Regions from separate parts of the Streptomyces sp. NPDC056224 genome, predicted to be linked through region 2. Evidence: riboswitches for the same ligand, from Rfam matches in the RefSeq annotation. Region 2 holds a riboswitch; the other holds the start of a gene.
The links. A riboswitch is a leader RNA that binds a small molecule or an ion and turns the genes downstream of it on or off. The one in region 2 is predicted to bind cobalamin.
Positions count from the first base shown of each region.

Region 1: another riboswitch for cobalamin. It lies ahead of ACFCZ1_RS14195 (energy-coupling factor ABC transporter permease); the one in region 2 lies ahead of ACFCZ1_RS13170 (ribonucleoside-diphosphate reductase subunit alpha).

Region 1 covers NZ_JBHJTK010000008.1:231,693-237,031, forward strand. Annotated here, with positions in the region: gene cbiQ (cobalt ECF transporter T component CbiQ) at 1-552, opposite strand, end outside; gene ACFCZ1_RS14190 (energy-coupling factor ABC transporter substrate-binding protein) at 556-927, opposite strand; gene ACFCZ1_RS14195 (energy-coupling factor ABC transporter permease) at 927-1,622, opposite strand; cobalamin riboswitch at 1,652-1,898, opposite strand; gene ACFCZ1_RS14200 (flavodoxin family protein) at 2,066-2,782, shown strand; gene ACFCZ1_RS14205 (hypothetical protein) at 2,913-3,776, shown strand; gene ACFCZ1_RS14210 (DUF2252 domain-containing protein) at 3,816-5,153, opposite strand; gene ACFCZ1_RS14215 (amphi-Trp domain-containing protein) at 5,160-5,339, opposite strand, start outside.
Region 2 covers NZ_JBHJTK010000008.1:1,823-7,161, reverse strand. Annotated here, with positions in the region: gene ACFCZ1_RS13185 (carbon starvation CstA family protein) at 1-876, shown strand, start outside; gene ACFCZ1_RS13180 (CstA-like transporter-associated (seleno)protein) at 897-1,103, shown strand; gene ACFCZ1_RS13175 (GNAT family N-acetyltransferase) at 1,178-1,675, shown strand; cobalamin riboswitch at 1,720-1,852, shown strand; gene ACFCZ1_RS13170 (ribonucleoside-diphosphate reductase subunit alpha) at 1,995-4,394, shown strand; gene ACFCZ1_RS13165 (ribonucleotide-diphosphate reductase subunit beta) at 4,394-5,339, shown strand, end outside.

The DNA of each region.
Region 1 (5,339 bases), 230 kb from region 2:
AGCGCCCACCGAACGCCACGCCGCCGCCCGGCCGGTGGTGCCGAGCCGGGCCGCCTGGGCCTGCCGGATCCGGGCGAGGGAGTCCAGGAGCAGGAACCCGATCCGGTACATGACCAGGGCCACGTCCACCACGGGGGCCGGCACCCCCGCCCGGACCAGCCGCGGCAGCACGTCCGAGACCGGGGTGGTGAACGCGAACAGCAGCACACCGAGCGAGGCCGCCGAGGTGCGCAGCAGCAGCTCCGCGGCGTGCCGGGGGCCGTCCGGGGCCAGCGAGAGCAACCCGCCGGGCCCGCCGACGGCGAACAGCAGCGGCAGCGCCCCCGTGAAGCAGAAACCGAGCGGGATCCGGAAGGCCCGCCACAGCTGCCGCCCGGCCACCCCGGCGGGGCCGAGGAGCACGGCGAGGGTGGCCGCGGCGACCAGCGGCCCGCCGGGCCACGCCGGCAGGCACACCGCGGTGACCGTCAGCCCGATCCCCAGCACGGCCTTCTCCAGCGGATGGCGATGGCGCCAGCGGCTGCTGTGCGCCGCCGCGTCGATCGGCAGCACCGCCTACGACTCCGTGACGGGCGCGGACGCGGACGGGGACGGGGACGGGGACGGGGCCGGGGCGGCGGCAGCGGCGGACGCCGCACCCTGGCGCCGGCCCCGGCGCACGCCGAAGTAGTACGCGAGCACGCCCGCCCCCAGCGCCGCCTGGAGGGCGAACAGCGCCGACTCGATCTCCGCGGACGGGGGTTCGTACAGCGGCGAGAACCAGGGCTCGTAGTCCGGCTTCAGCTCGGTGATGGCCGCCTCGGCCTGCCCGTCGGCGCCACTGAACGGCTCCTCCTTGCCCTCGCCCAGGCCCAGCGCGAGCGGGAGCACGGCCAGCGCCGCCACCACGAGCAGCAACAGGGTGTTGATCTTCGCGTTCCTGCTCATCAGGCCGACGCCTCCTGCTTCGTCCCGGATCCGGTGAGCTTCGCGACGCCGAGCCGGACCAGGTCCGACTTGCTGGACTGCATCAGCAGCCGCATCACGAGCACGGTCAGCAGCCCCTCGCTGACCGCGAGCGGGATCTGCGTGAGCGCGAAGATGCCCGCGAACTTCTCCAGCGCGCCCGGGAATCCGGTGCCCGGGTCGGGGAAGGCCAGCGCCAGCTGGACGGAGGTCACGCAGTAGGTGACCAGGTCGGCGAAGAAGGCGCCGGCGAACACGGTCACCATCAGCGGCAGGCCGCACCTGCGCAGCAGCCGGTAGACGCCGTAGCCCGCCCAGGGCCCGGCGATCGCCATCGAGAACACGTTGGCGCCGAGCGTGGTGAGCCCGCCGTGCGCCAGCAGCAGCGCCTGGAAGAGCAGGGTGATCGTGCCGAGCACCGCCATGATCGGCGGCCGGAAGAGGATGGCCCCGAGCCCGGTACCGGTGGGATGGGAGCAACTGCCCGTCACGGAGGGGATTTTCAGGGCGGACAGGACGAACGTGAACGCCCCGGACGCTCCGAGCAGCAGCGTGCTCTCCGGATTGGCCTTCACCTCGCGGGTGAGGGCGCGTACTCCGTGTACGACAAAGGGAGCGGACGCGGCGCCCCAGGCGACCGCGTGCAACGGGGGCAAAAACCCCTCGGCTATATGCATGAGTGGGGAAGACCTCTCCAGCACCTCGTGGATGGACAGCGCGCCCCGGCCGGTCTCCTGGCTCACGGGTACTGATGCCCGGACTCCGCCTTCCCGGGGCCGTGCGGTTTCCCGCGCGGGCCCAGTGGCTTCCCTGGGGGCACCTCCCGGACGGAGTCTGGGGGAGAGTGGAGCCGGACTTCCCGATCACAGTGGCGAGGGCCGCACCGGTTTCACACCGGTTTCCCGAACACCAAGGCGCACTGACCCTAGTCGGCCGCGCGGAGAGGTGACAAACCGCTGCGAACACCACCAGGTGGTGCCCGCGGTACGGCAGGTGGCCCAGCCCGCCGGGCGCGCGGGGGAGCGGCCTGGTGGAGTGGAGCGCGCAGTGCGGTACACGTTCCCCCACCAGGGCGGTACGCGAGCCCGGCTCGCTCCTGCCGCGTGAAGGAGACAGGGCGATGGCGGAGACGGAAAAGACCTACGGGGACCTGCGTGCCCTGGTGATCAACTGCACGCTCAAGCGGTCGCCGGAGCGCAGCCACACCGAGGGCCTGATCGACGTCAGCCGCGGCATCATGGAACGCCAGGGCGTGCAGGTCGAGGTCCTGCGGGCGGTGGACCTCGACATCGCCACCGGTGTGTGGCCGGACATGACCGAGCACGGCTGGGAAACCGACGAGTGGCCGGTCGTCTACAGCAAGGTGATGGCCGCCGACATGCTGACGCTGGCCGGGCCCGTGTGGCTGGGTGACAACTCCTCGGTCATGAAACGGGTCGTCGAACGCCTCTACGCCTGTTCGTCGATCCTGAACGAAGCCGGCCAGTACGCCTACTACGGCCGCGTGGGCGGCTGTCTGATCACGGGCAACGAGGACGGTGCCAAACACTGCGCGATGAACGTGCTGTACAGCCTGCAGCACCTGGGGTACGCGGTCCCGCCGCAGGCGGACGCGGGCTGGGTGGGTGAGGCCGGTCCCGGTCCCTCGTACCTCGACCCCGGTTCCGGCGGGCCGGAGAACGACTTCACCAACCGCAACACCACCTTCATGACCTGGAACATGCTCCACCTGGCGAGGATCCTGAAGGACGCCGGCGGCATCCCCGCCCACGGCAACCAGCGCTCGGAGTGGGACGCGGGGTGCCGGTTCGACTTCGAGAACCCCGAACACAGGTGAGGGACGGTCCGGCAGCCACCCGGTCACGGACCGCCGGGATCCCCCGGAGCGGAGGGCGGCTCAGATCAATCGCGAGCGATTCATCAGAACGCTGACGTTCTGGCTGCGTCCGGCATTCGCGCTTCGCGTGGTGAACCGATTCCAGCGCATCGCCGGGTTCGACCGCTCGATGGCGCTGGCTTCCAGCATGCTGACCACGATGGTCTCCCTCGCGATCCTCAGCGGGGCGGTTCTGGCCGGCATCGGGAACAAGGACGTCGCCGAGCAGATCATCGACCGGTACGGCCTCACGGGGGCCGGAGCCGATGCCGTACGGCAGATCTTCTCCTCGGCCGCCGACACGAGCGTCGGCGTCCTCGGGGCCCTGTTCCTGCTGATCTCCACGCTGAGCTTCGCGCGCGCGGTGCAGCGGCTGTTCGAGCAGACGTGGCGGCTCAAGCCCCTGAGCGTGCGCAACACGGTGAACGACGCGAAGTGGGCCCTCGTCTTCGTGATCTACGTGCCGGTGAGCGGCTGGCTCGTCGCCGTCACCGGCCGCGGACACCTCACGCTGGCGGTGAACCTGCTCGAAGCGTCGCTGACCGGGCTCTTCCTCGTCTGGGGCGGCTGGATCCTCTCGGCGAAGAGGATCCCCTGGCGTGACCTCCTGCCGTTCGGTGTCATCGCGTCCGTGTCCACGGTGGTCTACTTCGTGGGCGCGCAGCTGTATCTGCCGCGCCTGTTCAACTCCTACGCCGACCGCTACGGCGCGGTGGGCGTGGTCTTCGCGATGCTCTCGGCGTTCTTCGTCATCGTGCTGGTCGTGGTGGGGTCGGCGGCGCTCGGCCGGGAGGTGCACGACGAACTCGGCCGGATCCGCCAGGGCGAGCGGCCGCCGGACGACGAGGTCCGCCGCGAATGGGACAAGGTGGTCGACCAGGTGAGGGAGCGGTGGCACACCACCCGGGGGAGGATCACTCGCTTCCGGCCGTCCCGGAGGCCGAAACGGCCCTGAGCGCCCGGAGGCCGAAACGGCCCTGAGCGGGTTCCCCGTTCAGATGTCGGGGGTGGCGATGACGTCGCCGGCGGCGATGGCAGCGGTGAGCGCGGCGTGGTCGGAGACGGTCTGGTCGGCGTAGAGGAGCGCGAAGTCGGCGACGGCCCGGTCGAAGGCGTCGCCCTTGCCGAGGTAACCGGCGATGGCGATGCGGTCGCCGGAGCGGGCGTGGGCGCGGGCCAGGGCCGTGCCGCACAGTGCGGCGTATTTGCGCAGTACGGACGGGCTCATGGTCTCGATCAGCGCCGACCCCTTCATGTCGCGCAGCTGGCGGCAGTAGAAGTGGCGCCCCTCGGGTCCGGTCGTCCAGCCGAGGAAGATGTCGCTGGCGGCCTGCATCAGCCGCTGCCCCGCGACCACCCGCTGACCGTGGTGAGCGTGGCCGCCGGCCGGCAGGTGGGCCTCCAGCACCGACGGCACGGCCTCCTTGAGCTGGAGGAAGAGCGGGTCCTGCTCGTCGCGGCCGGTCAGCAGGACGATGAAGCAGCGCGTGCCCACGCTTCCCACCCCGACGACCTTCCGGGCCGCGTCGACGAACCCGTAGCGGTCCAGCAGGAGGCGGCGCTCCTCGGGGAGGGTGCCGCGGTACTGGCTGAAGATCGCGTCGACGGCCCGTGCCGCGCGTTTGCCGACGGGCGCCAGCAGCGGCGGGTCGTGGATGATCCGCCGACGGCCGCCGTGGATCTCGGTGAGCTTGTCGAGTGCCTGCAGGCTGGTGCGCCCGCGGGCGCGTGCCAGGTTCGCCTCGGCCCGTCCCCGCCGCTTGCCGCGGACCAGGGGGAGTACCGCGTAGGGGTCGATCCGCTGGTACCAGACGGCGAGCTCGCCGTGCTCGGCCAGCTTCCGCATGGCGCTCCGGTAGGCCTCGGCCGCGGAGAGAGCGGCACGCCACGCGCGTTCGTCCCCGTGCCCCCGGTCGCGGGCGGCCACCGCGACGCTGGCGGCGAGCCGCTTGACGTCCCATTCGAACGGGCCGGGCAGGGTCTCGTCGAAGTCGTTGACGTCGAACAGCAGGGCCCGTTCGGGTGAGGCGTAGACGCCGAAGTTCAGCAGGTGCGCGTCACCGCAGAGCTGGACGGTCAGACCGGTGTTCGCCGCGGCGCCGAGGTCCGCGGCCATGACGGCGGCCGCGCCGCGCAGGAAGGTGAAGGGGGAGACCGACATCCGCCCGTAGCGGATCGGCAGCAGCTCGGCCACCCGGTCGACGGCCTGCCGCTGCAGCACCCACAGGGGATCGGGCCGGTCCGCGGCCGGGGTCCACCGGCCGTGCGAGGCCCGGCTGACCTGCTTGCGCACCGCGCGCCCGCTGCGGTCCCGCTCGGCTGGACTGGTCATGGTCTTCTATTCCTTCGCGGCGTCGGTGCCGGCGCCCGCGTGCAGGGTCGGCCACTTGAGTTCGATCTCCAGCTCGATCTCCCCGTCGCCGACCTCGACCTCGATTTCGGAGCGGAGTTCGTCGGGGATCCGCAGGGTCAGCGTCCCGGGTCCGAGCTCCAGTTCGGCCGTGCCGCCGCGCCTGAG
Region 2 (5,339 bases):
GACGTCGAGGAGGCCACCCTGCTGTCCCGTACGGGCGGCGCACCGACGTTCGCACTCGGAATGTCGGAGATCTTCTCGGCCGTCGTCGGCGGTGCCGGGATGAAGGCCTTCTGGTACCACTTCGCCATCATGTTCGAGGCGCTGTTCATCCTGACGACGCTCGACGCGGGCACCCGCGTGGGCCGGTTCATGCTCCAGGACACCCTCGGCAACGTGCACAAGTCCTTCAAGGACGTCAGCTGGAAGCCGGGTGTCTGGCTGGCGAGCGCCGCCGTCGTCCTCGCCTGGGGCTACTTCCTCTGGGTCGGCATCAAGGACCCGCTGGGCGGCATCAACCAGCTCTTCCCCCTGTTCGGGATCGCGAACCAGCTGCTCGCGGCGGTGGCCCTGGCCGTCTGCACCACGCTGCTGGTCAAGTCCGGCCGGCTGAAGTGGGCCTGGGTGACCGGTGTTCCGCTGGCGTGGGACGTGGCCGTCACGCTCACCGCGAGCTACCAGAAGATCTTCTCGCAGGACGTGAAGGTCGGCTTCTTCGCGCAGCGCGACAAGTACCAGGCCGGGATCGACGCGGGCAAGGTCCTGCCGCCGGCGAAGAACATGGACGACATGCACACCGTGGTCACCAACGCCACGGTGGACGGCGCCCTGTCGGCCCTGTTCGCGATCCTCATCGTCATCGTGCTGGCGGACGCGGCCCGGACCTGCTTCAAGGCCGTGAGCAGCCCGGAGTCCGTGAAGCTCTCCGAGGTCCCGTGGACCGAGTCGAAGATCATCGCCCCGGCCGGGCTGATCCCGACCGCCGAGGAGCGGTCGGAGCTCGGCGCGGCCGGCCTCGACTCGGGCGGCGGCCGGGTCAAGGAGCCGCTGTCCTCGTGAGCGGCCTCATGAGCGCCCTCATGAGCGGCCGTACGAGCCTGCGCGCCGCGCTGGCACGGGCCCGGTTCTACGTACGGGAGTTCACGGGGGAGGCGGCGTACGACCGGTACGTGGCCCACGCCCGCTCCCACGACCCGGACGCGCGGGTCCCGACCCGCCGTGAGTTCGAGCGGGCCCGTACGGACGCGCGCGAGGCGGACCCCCACGAGGGCTTCCGCTGCTGCTGAGGGGCAGCGAGAGGGCCCCGCCCGAAAGGCGGTTTCTAGGGGCCCTTCGCCGTGACTGCGGCACACTCGAATTCATGGGCATCACGATCAGGCCGGTGCGGCCCGCCGACTACGCGGAACTGGGCGAGGTCACCGCCCGGGCCTACCTCGCCGACGGGCACCTGGACTTCGGCGAGGACGACGCCTACCTGCTCGTGCTGCGCGACGTGGCCGGCCGGGCCGCAGACGCGGAGGTGCTCGTCGCCGAACGGGACGGGCGGCTCCTGGGCGGAGTGACCTTCGCCCCGCCCGGCAGCCCACTCGCCGACATCGCCGGCCCGGACGAGGCCGAGTTCCGGATGCTCGCCGTGGCCCACGACGCGCGCGGCCAGGGCGCCGGCGAAGCGCTGGTGCGGGCGTGCATCGAACGGGCCCGGGCCATCGAGGGCGTGACGGGGCTGGTGCTCTCCACCCAGCACTCCATGACCGGTGCCCACCGGATCTACGCGCGACTGGGCTTCGTCCGCACTCCCGAGCGGGACTGGGCGCCCATCGACGACCTGAGGCTGCTCGCCTACCGGTTGAAGCTGTAGCCACGCCGACACAACATGTAGGGGCTGCCGCATCCGGTCGCCCCCACATGTATGCTCATGCCTGCTGTCGCCGCAGGGGAATCCGGTGCGAATCCGGAACTGTCCCGCAACGGTATGAAGTGCACCGAATCGGTGCGTCCGCAAGTCCGAGGACCTGCCGACAGCGCGCCCGGCTCGACCGAACCGGGTGCCGATACGTCCGGGCCTCGCGGTTGGGCCGGTGGACGCCATGCGGTCTACGCGTTCCTGCCACGCCCGCATGCGCCCGCTCGCGCCCCGCCCCGCCGATGACCGGGCCGAGCGAGGGAGAGCTCCCGCCGTGACCATCGCGCCTTCCGCACCGCGCGCCGAGTCCGTTTCTGGCGACAACACCGAGGGCCCGGGGGCCGTGCTGCTGCGTACCCTCACCGAACTGACGGCGGACCTCCCCGACACGGACCCCGGCCGGGTCGCCGCCGCCGCACTGCGCGGCCGCAGCTCCGCCGCCGACGAGGCCGAACTGCGCGCGCTGGCCACCGAGGCCGCCGCCGGGCTCATCTCCGAGGACCCGGCGTACTCCCGCCTGGCCGCGCGGCTGCTGACGCTCGCCGTCCGTGACGAGGCCGCCGGCCAGGGCGCCACCTCCTTCTCCGAGTCGGTCGCGGTCGGACACCGCGAGGGGCTCATCGCCGACCGCACGGCCGAGTTCGTGCGCATCCACGCGAGCCGCCTGGACGCGCTGGTGGAGCACGCCCTCATCGAGGGCGCCGACGACCGCTTCGGCTTCTTCGGCCTGCGTACCCTGCACAGCCGCTACCTGCTGCGCCACCCGATCACCCGCCAGGTCGTGGAGACCCCGCAGTTCTTCATGCTGCGCGTGGCCTGCGGTCTCGCGGAGGACGAGAGCATGCGCGCCGTCGAGGAGGTGGCCTCGCTGTACCGGCTGATGAGCCGCCTCGACTACCTGCCCTCCTCCCCCACGCTCTTCAACTCCGGCACCCGGCACCCGCAGATGTCCTCCTGCTACCTGCTGGACTCCCCGCTGGACGAGCTCGACTCGATCTACGACCGCTACCACCAGGTCGCCCGCCTCTCCAAGCACGCCGGCGGCATCGGTCTGTCGTACTCCCGCATCCGCGCGCGCGGTTCGCTGATCCGCGGCACCAACGGCCACTCCAACGGCATCGTGCCGTTCCTGAAGACCCTCGACGCCTCCGTCGCCGCCGTGAACCAGGGCGGTCGCCGCAAGGGCGCCGCCGCCGTCTACCTGGAGACCTGGCACGCGGACATCGAGGAGTTCCTGGAGCTCCGCGACAACACCGGTGAGGACCAGCGCCGCACGCACAACCTGAACCTCGCCCACTGGGTGCCGGACGAGTTCATGCGCCGCGTGAACGCCGACGCCGACTGGTCGCTGTTCTCCCCGGCCGACGTGCCCGAGCTGGTCGACCTGTGGGGCGACGCGTTCGACGCCGCCTACCGCAAGGCCGAGGAGTCGGGCCTGGCCCGCAAGACCATGCCCGCCCGCGACCTGTACGGCCGGATGATGCGCACCCTCGCGCAGACCGGCCAGGGCTGGATGACCTTCAAGGACGCCTCCAACCGCACCGCGAACCAGACCGCCGAGCCGGGCTCGGTCGTCCACTCCTCGAACCTGTGCACCGAGATCATCGAGGTCACGAACGACGGCGAGACGGCCGTCTGCAACCTCGGCTCGGTCAACATGGGCGCGTTCGTCATCGACACGGCGAACGGTCGCGAGATCGACTGGGAGCGGCTGGACGAGACCGTCCGCACCGCCGTGACCTTCCTCGACCGCGTGGTGGACATCAACTTCTACCCGACCGAGCAGGCCGGCCGCTCCAACGCCCGCTGGCGTCCGGTGGGTCTGGGCGCGATGGGCCTCCAGGACGTCTTCTTCAAGCTGCGGATGCCCTTCGACTCCCCCGAGGCGAAGGCCCTGTCCACCAAGCTCTCCGAGCGGATCATGCTGGCCGCGTACGAGGCCTCCTGCGACCTCGCCGAGCGCAGCGGCCCGCTGCCCGCCTGGGACCGCACCCGCACGGCCCGCGGCGTCCTGCACCCGGACCACTACGACGTCGAGCTGAACTGGCCGGAGCGCTGGGACGCGCTGCGCGCCCGTGTCGCGAAGTCCGGCATGCGCAACTCGCTGCTCCTCGCCATCGCCCCGACGGCGACGATCGCCTCGATCGCGGGCGTGTACGAGTGCATCGAGCCGCAGGTCTCCAACCTCTTCAAGCGCGAGACGCTCAGCGGCGAGTTCCTCCAGGTCAACGCGTACCTGGTGGACGAGCTGAAGGAGCTCGGCGTGTGGGACGCCCAGACCCGCGAGGCGCTGCGCGAGTCCAGCGGCTCGGTGCAGGGCTTCGGCTGGATCCCGGCCGAGGTGCGCGAGCTGTACCGCACGGCGTGGGAGATCCCGCAGCGCGGTCTGATCGACATGGCGGCGGCCCGTACGCCGTTCCTCGACCAGTCGCAGTCGCTGAACCTGTTCCTGGAGACGCCCACCATCGGCAAGCTCAGCTCGATGTACGCGTACGCCTGGAAGCAGGGTCTGAAGACCACGTACTACCTGCGCTCGCGCCCGGCGACGAAGATCGCGCGTGCCGCGTCCGGCTCCGCCGTCCCCGCCGCCGCCACACCGCTCCCGCAGGCCGTCGACGCCGACGCCCTGGCCTGCTCCCTTGAGAACCCCGAGTCCTGCGAGGCCTGCCAGTGATGAGCTCCACCGACAAGAAGAACCTCCTGGACCCGGGCTTCGAGCTCACGCTGCGTCCGATGCGCTACCCGGACTTCTACGAGCGCTACCGGGACGCGATCAAGAACACCTGGACCGTGGAGGAGGTCGACCTCCACTCGGACGTCGCCGACCTCGCGAAGCTGACGCCCGCCGAGCAGCACATGATCGGCCGGCTCGTCGCGTTCTTCGCGACGGGCGACTCGATCGTCTCGAACAACCTGGTGCTGACGCTCTACAAGCACATCAACTCCCCGGAGGCGCGCCTGTACCTGTCGCGCCAGCTGTTCGAGGAGGCCGTGCACGTCCAGTTCTATCTGACGCTGCTCGACACCTACCTGCCCGACCCGGACGACCGCGCGGCCGCCTTCGACGCCGTCGAGGAGATCCCGTCGATCCGCGAGAAGGCGCAGTTCTGCTTCAAGTGGATGGACTCCGTCGAGAAGATCGACCGGCTGGAGACACAGGCCGACCGGCGCCGCTTCCTGCTGAACCTGATCTGCTTCGCAGCGTGCATCGAGGGCCTGTTCTTCTACGGCGCCTTCGCCTACGTGTACTGGTTCCGCAGCCGCGGCCTGCTGCACGGACTGGCCACGGGCACCAACTGGGTGTTCCGCGACGAGACCATGCACATGAACTTCGCCTTCGAGGTCGTGGACACGGTCCGCAAGGAGGAGCCGGAGCTCTTCGACGACGCGCTCCAGCAGCAGGTCACCGACATGCTGAAGGAGGCCGTGGAGGCGGAGCTGCAGTTCGGCCGCGACCTGTGCGGTGACGGCCTGCCGGGCATGAACACCGAGTCGATGCGCGAGTACCTGGAGTGCGTCGCCGACCAGCGCCTGGTCCGCCTCGGCTTCCCGCCTGTGTACGGCTCTCAGAACCCGTTCTCCTTCATGGAGCTGCAGGGTGTCCAGGAGCTGACGAACT